Regions from separate parts of the Micromonospora maris AB-18-032 genome, predicted to be linked through region 1. Evidence: riboswitches for the same ligand, from Rfam matches in the RefSeq annotation. Region 1 holds a riboswitch; the other holds the start of a gene.
What was found. A riboswitch is a leader RNA that binds a small molecule or an ion and turns the genes downstream of it on or off. The one in region 1 is predicted to bind ZMP and ZTP.
Positions count from the first base shown of each region.

Region 2: linked by a shared signal. The riboswitch ahead of VAB18032_RS17210 (bifunctional 5,10-methylenetetrahydrofolate dehydrogenase/5,10-methenyltetrahydrofolate cyclohydrolase) and the one ahead of VAB18032_RS18915 (glycine hydroxymethyltransferase) in region 1 are both predicted to bind ZMP and ZTP.

Region 1 covers NC_015434.1:4,269,594-4,272,787, reverse strand. Annotated here, with positions in the region: gene VAB18032_RS18925 (HelD family protein) at 1-230, shown strand, start outside; gene VAB18032_RS18920 (hypothetical protein) at 293-553, shown strand; gene VAB18032_RS18915 (glycine hydroxymethyltransferase) at 696-2,132, opposite strand; ZMP/ZTP riboswitch at 2,151-2,240, opposite strand; gene VAB18032_RS18910 (S8 family peptidase) at 2,313-3,194, opposite strand, start outside.
Region 2 covers NC_015434.1:3,888,019-3,891,212, forward strand. Annotated here, with positions in the region: gene VAB18032_RS17205 (hypothetical protein) at 123-551, shown strand; gene VAB18032_RS17210 (bifunctional 5,10-methylenetetrahydrofolate dehydrogenase/5,10-methenyltetrahydrofolate cyclohydrolase) at 638-1,501, opposite strand; ZMP/ZTP riboswitch at 1,512-1,594, opposite strand; gene VAB18032_RS17215 (aminotransferase class IV) at 1,776-2,579, opposite strand; gene VAB18032_RS17220 (MerR family transcriptional regulator) at 2,605-3,012, shown strand; gene VAB18032_RS17225 (riboflavin biosynthesis intermediates N-glycosidase) at 3,054-3,194, shown strand, end outside.

The sequences.
Region 1 (3,194 bases):
CCCCGCTCATCGACGCCCCCGGCGTCGCGGTGGTCCCGGCCAGCCTGGTCAAGGGCCTGGAGTACGACCACGTCATCGTCGTGGAGCCGGCCGAGATCGTGGCCGCCGAACCGCGCGGCATGAACCGGCTCTACGTCGTACTGACCCGAGCCGTCGCGACCCTGGTCGTCCTGCACCACGACACACTGCCTGTTGCCCTGCGCGACGATGACCCCGTTGAGCTGACGTAGCGCGTTCACCCGTTCGCAACCTGTGACGGCCCCCGTGGTCCGGTCCTGGGTGGACAGTCATAATGGATCGCATGGTTGCCTGGGAGTACGCCTTGTTGGTCCGCCGCTACCAGGGGCAGGGCCGGAACTTTCACGTCACGTTCGTCTGGTACGGCCCCGACGGGTCACGCAAGGACGTCACCGCCTACGGTGACACCGCCGTCGCGCATCTCAACCGTGTCGGCCGAGAGGGTTGGGAACTCGTCACCGCCGCCGAGGACGTGAACAACGTGCAGGGCAGCACCGAGGTCCACCGCTACCACCTCAAGCGCCCGCTGAACTGAGGCGCGCCCTGACCCGGCGGCGTCAGGGGTGAGTGGGGCGGCCCCGCCGCCGGGCAGACAGTGCATCCCGCAGCAGAACGGCAGCGCAGAAACGGCCGGCCCGACGCCGCACGGCGTCGGGCCGGCCGGAAAGCCGCGTCGGTCAGCCCAGGTCGACGCTCGGGTAGAGCGGGAAACCGGCGAGCAGTTCGCCGGCCTGGCGGCTGACCTTGTCGGCCAGGGCCGGGTCGAGCACGTACTTGGCCTTGGAGGCGGTGCCGTCCGGGTTCGCGCCGGCGGTGGTCTGGCTCAGCACGGTGTGGATCAGCTCGGCCGTGGTGTCCATCTCCGCCGAGCCCAGCCCACGGGTGGTCAGCGCGGGCGTGCCGATCCGGATGCCAGAGGTGTACCAGGCGCCGTTCACGTCCTGCGGGACGGCGTTGCGGTTGGTGACGATGCCCGACTCCAGCAGCGCCTGCTCGGCCTGCCGGCCGGTCAGCCCGTAGCCGCTGACATCGATGAGCACCAGGTGGTTGTCGGTGCCGCCGGTGACCAGCTTGGCGCCCCGGCGCAGCAGGCCCTCGGCCAGCGCCTGGGCGTTGTCGACGATGCGCTGGGCGTAGTCGGCGAAGTCGGGCCGGCGGGCCTCGGCCAGCGCGACCGCCTTGGCGGCCATCACGTGCGGCAGCGGGCCGCCGAGCACCATCGGGCAGCCCCGGTCCACCTGCTCGGCCAGCTCCGGGCCGCAGAGCACCATGCCGCCGCGCGGGCCGCGCAGCGACTTGTGGGTGGTGGTGGTGACGATGTGCGCGTGCGGCACCGGGTCGAAGTCGCCGGTGAAGACCTTGCCCGCCACCAGGCCGGCGAAGTGGGCCATGTCGACCATGAAGGTCGCCCCGACCGAGTCGGCGATCTCCCGCATGATCCGGAAGTTCACCTTCCGTGGGTACGCCGAGTAGCCGGCGACCAGCACCAGCGGCCGGAACTCGCGGGCGGCCTCGGCGACCTTGTCGTAGTCGACCAGGCCGGTCGCCGGGTCGGTGCCGTAGCTGCGCTGGTCGAACATCTTGCCCGAGATGTTCGGCCGGAAGCCGTGGGTGAGGTGTCCACCGGCGTCCAGTGACATGCCGAGCATCCGCTGGTCACCCAGCTCCCGGCGGAGCGCGAACCAGTCGGCCTCGGTCAGGTCGTTGACGTGCCGGGCCTGCGCCCGCTTGAGCGCCGGCGCCTCCACCCGGTCGGCCAGGATCGCCCAGAACGCCACCAGGTTGGCGTCGATGCCCGAGTGCGGCTGCACGTACGCGTGGGCCGCGCCGAACAGCTCCCGGGCGTGCTCGGCGGCGAGGGCCTCGACGGTGTCGACGTTCTGGCAGCCGGCGTAGAACCGGCGGCCGACGGTGCCCTCGGCGTACTTGTCGCTGAACCAGTTGCCCATCGTCAGCAGGGTGGCCGGTGAGGCGTAGTTCTCGCTGGCGATCAGTTTGAGCGATTCGCGCTGGTCGACAAGCTCCGCGCCGATCGCGTCGGCGACGCGCGGCTCGACGGAGCGGATGACCTCCAGTGCGCTGCGGAAGGCGGTGGACTCGGCGTTGGGCGACATGCGACCTCCAGTGGATGTGCGGAAGGCCCAGGCGCTCGGCGTGCGTCGTTGTGACGGGACCGCTTCCCGATGGTGCTCCATCCCCACGCGCCAGTCACGGCCCTCGCCGATCCTACCGGGTGCGACGTCGGCCGTCGGCGGGGTCCGGCGTCCCCCTCGGCCGCCGGACCGCGCCGACGATCACTTCACCGCGCGGTAGGCGTTGACGAGGCCGGCGCCGTGGAAACCGTTGCGCGTACCGCCCTGGCAGGTGGCCGTGTAGTCGGTCGCGCTCGGCAGCAGCGGAATCGGGTCGTACCCGCCGGCGGGGCAGGGCTGGGGCACGGCGGTGCGCTCCAGCAGCGCCGCCAGCTGCCCGGGGGTCATGCCCGGGCGAGCCGACAGGGCCAGCGCCGCGACGCCGGTGACGTGCGGACCGGACATCGAGGTGCCCTGCTTCCAACCCCAGCCGTCGATGCGGGTCACGGTGTTGAAGGTGGTCGACAGGATGGCGTCGGCGGTCGTCGGGGTCAGGCCCTGGGTGCGGATCCGGCTGTCGCCGCCGGGCGCGGTCACGTCGACGACCCCCTGACCGTATGACGAGTAGTAGCTCTTCTGCCCGGTCGGCCCGACCGCGGCGACGGTCACCACGCCCGGCGCCTGGGCGGGCAGCACCAGGCAGGCGCCGTTGACCTCGCGTACCTCCGGGGTGCCGTTGTTCGGGCTGCCCGAGTCGACGAACCGGTGCGCCAGGTCGTGGTTGGCGTTGCCGGCGGACGCGACGGTGAGCACACCCTTGCTCTGCGAGTAGCGGATGGCCCGCTGCACGGCCTGCCACACCGGGCGCTGGCGTGCGTCGTTGCGGCAGTTCAGCTCCCACGGGTCGAGGTAGTAGCTGTTGTTGGTCAGCTGCATCCCCTGCTCGGCCGCCCACATGAACCCGCAGACCGCGGCCTCCGGATAGATGTAGCCCTCGTTGTCGACGACCTTCACCGCGGCCACCTTGACGCCCGGTGCCACGCCGGTGACGCCGACGCCGTTGCGGGCGGCCGCGATGGTGCCGGCCACGTGGGTGCCGTGGTC
Region 2 (3,194 bases), 380 kb from region 1:
CGGGTGGGGCGCGGGCTGAGCGAAGCTCAGGTGTGATCGTTGTTCAGCGGGTTCGCGTGCGGTGGACGGCTGATGCACGCGGCGCGACAGCCGCGAACGCACGCCGTGGCCTCGACCGGGCCGTGGCCTTGCCCCGGTCGCTGCCGGACGGCTATGTGGTCGTCCACGAGGTCCTGGCTGACCAGGCGGTCGACTACGAACGCCAGGAAAAGGTGCTGCACGGCGGCGTGAAGCAGGCCCGCGACATCGGCCTCTGGCTGGGCCGCACCGGACAGACCCTCACCGTCGACCGGCTGCCCGGTGCGGCAGCCTATCCGCGACCGTACGCCTCCACTCGCCTGTTCACGCTGACCACAGGTCAGGTCGGCCGTTACCGGGCGAACTTCCGGTTCACCGGCTGCGCCTGCAGCCCGAGCTGGTACTACGAGGATTGGCTGGTGCACGTCAGCTACGGCCAGGTGACTCCTGGACACTTCGTACACCGACAGCCGGACCGCGATGTCGACCACCGCGTGCACCTCTACGGCGGAACGGCTCGCCGCAATCCGTGACGGGGGCAGTTCCCTACTCGACAAGCTCGACAACGTGGCTGGAGCTGTCGCGAGTCAGCCCCATCCGCAACGTCCGGTGGTGTACGTCAGGTGGTGGCGTGTTCGGCAGCGGTGACGGCGTTGCGGAACAGCATGGCGACGGTGGTGGGGCCGACTCCGCCGACGCGCGGAGTGATCGCGGAGGCGACCGTGGCGCAGGCCTCGTCGACGTCGGGCAGGAGGCGGCGGCCGGCGTACCGGACTCCGGCGCCGATCACCACCGCGCCCGGGCGGACGTGCTCGGGTTGGATGATGTCGGGGACGCCGGCCGCGGCAACGAGGATGTCGGCGCGCCGGGTGTGGCGCGACCAGTCCGGGACGCCGGTGTGGACGACGGTGACCGCGGCGTTGGCGGTGGGGCGTTTCTGGGCCAGCAGGATCGCCAGTGGTCGTCCGATCGTCGCGCCGCGGCCGAGGATCACCACCTCGCGGCCGGCGACGGAGATCTGATGGTGTGTCAGCAACGCCTCGATTCCGGCGGGGGTGCACGGCAGCGGACCGGGTAGGCCGAGGGCCAGCCGGCCCATGTTCAGCGGGTGCAAACCGTCGACGTCCTTGTCCGGGTGCAATGCCAGGAGGGCGGCGTCGTAGTCCAGGTGGTCGGGGATCGGGTATTGGAGCAGGACCCCGTGCACGTCGGGGTCGGCATTGAGACCGGCGATCACGTCGAGCAGGTCGTGCTGGGTGGTGTACGCGGGCAGGTGCCGGTGGGGTGAGTCGAAGCCCAGCTGGCGGGCCTGCCGCTGCTTGATCCGGATGTATCCGGCGCTTGCATCGTCGTCACCGACCAGGATCGTGGCGAGGCTGGGCGTGACGCCTCGTTCGCGTAGAGCGGCGACCCGCCGGGTGATGTCGGCGAACACGGCCTCGGCCACCGGTACGCCGGGGAGAAGTCGAGCGGTCTTGGGCATGGTTCCTCCGAACGGCAGCCCAGGCGGTCGACTCCCGTGACAGGCTCCCCGATGGTCCGACCCATCCCCGTGCCGCCAGTCGCCCTCCCCGCACGATACCCGGCTCGAACATCGATCATCGCGTACGCCCAGGTGCACGTGCCTCGCCACGTGGAGAGCGCAGCGTCCCTTCCACACGCGAGATCGCGCTCGATCAGGGATCGAGTGGCATCGGAGCCGCGAGATGACCACTCGATCCACGATCGAGCGTGACCTTGCCGCAGGCGCTGAGGTGTCAGGGCCGGGTCGGGGGTTCGTTCCGGTACGCCTCGTGCAGGAGGTGCGCGAAGGTGGTGCCGTCGGCGAGTTGCCGGTCGCCCAGGTGGGAGACGGCAATGGCGGGGGTCCACGAGTTCATGAGGACGCATGCCAGGTTCTCGGTCAGGTCGGCCCGGCGGATGTCGCGGGTCTGCTGAGCGACGCCGAGGTGGGCAAGCTGACGGGTGAGGATCTGCATGGTGACTCCGGGCAGAAGGTCGGCCTGCGGCCAGATCACCGTCTCGCCGTCCCAGAAGGCCAGATCCCAGATGGTCGCTTCGCTGAGCCGGCCCGTACCGTCCTCGAAGACGGCGTCGTCGACGCCGCGGGCTCGGGCCTGCCGGAGGTACCAGGTCTTGGCGACCTCGCCGACGTGCTTGATGCCCGCCAGGTGCCGCTGGTGGCTCACGACGTCCAGGGCCATCGGCCCGGTCGGCGGCTGGGCCGGGTCGGTGAGCTTGATCAGCACGTCCAGGGCCGGGTCGGTGTCGTCGACCATGAACTCCCCCGGCCGGGAGGTGACGAAGCAGGCCACCGACGCGTCCGGCCCGCCCTCGTCGACGGCCAGGCGCAGGTACTCGCGGACCCGGCTGGTGGACAGGTGCTGGCCGAACAGCACCTCGCTGGCCCGACGCAGCCGCTCCAGGTGCAGATCCAGGCCCCGGACGGCCCGGTCGCGGACCTGCATCGCGGTGAAGTGGGCGTAGCCGGCGAACGCCAACGGCGCGAGGTCGGCGGCGGTGGCGGGCTTACCGTTGAGATGAGTGAGCGAGACAGCCATGCCAGGACGGTAGGAGCTGACATCAGTGTCACAGGCAAACGGCCAGCGAAGGCAGTTGCTGCGCATCGGTGAGTTGGCCCTGCGCACCGGGGTCAGCCCGCGGATGCTGCGCTACTACGACAACCAGGGCCTGCTGCCCGCCGAGCGGTCCACGACCGGGCAGCGGCTCTTCGACGTCTCGGCGGTGGAGCAGGTCCGCTCCATCCGCCTCCTGCTCGACGCCGGCCTGCCGACTCGTGTGATCGCCGAACTGTTGGGGTGCATCCACGAACCCGGCCGACTCGAACCCTGCGCGGTGCCCACCCTCGTCGAACACCTGCAGGCGTACGACGAACGCATCGCCGCTCTACTGAGCACCCGCACCGCCCTGCAAGGACTCATCGACTCGTCGAGCCCGACGCAGGGACAGCTCGGGGCGGGCGCGCCGCGATAATGGCGGTGCGGCGCAACGCCTGCTGCCGGAGACTCGCTCACATGGTCACGTCAGTACACAGCGTCGCCGACCTGACCGCGGCGATGCGCTCGGGTGCCCGGGTGAAGTTCCTGTTCTTCTGGGGCCACCAGCCACAGCGCGACGGCAGCGTCGGGGCGGGCTGCCTGAGCCAGTGGTGGTCG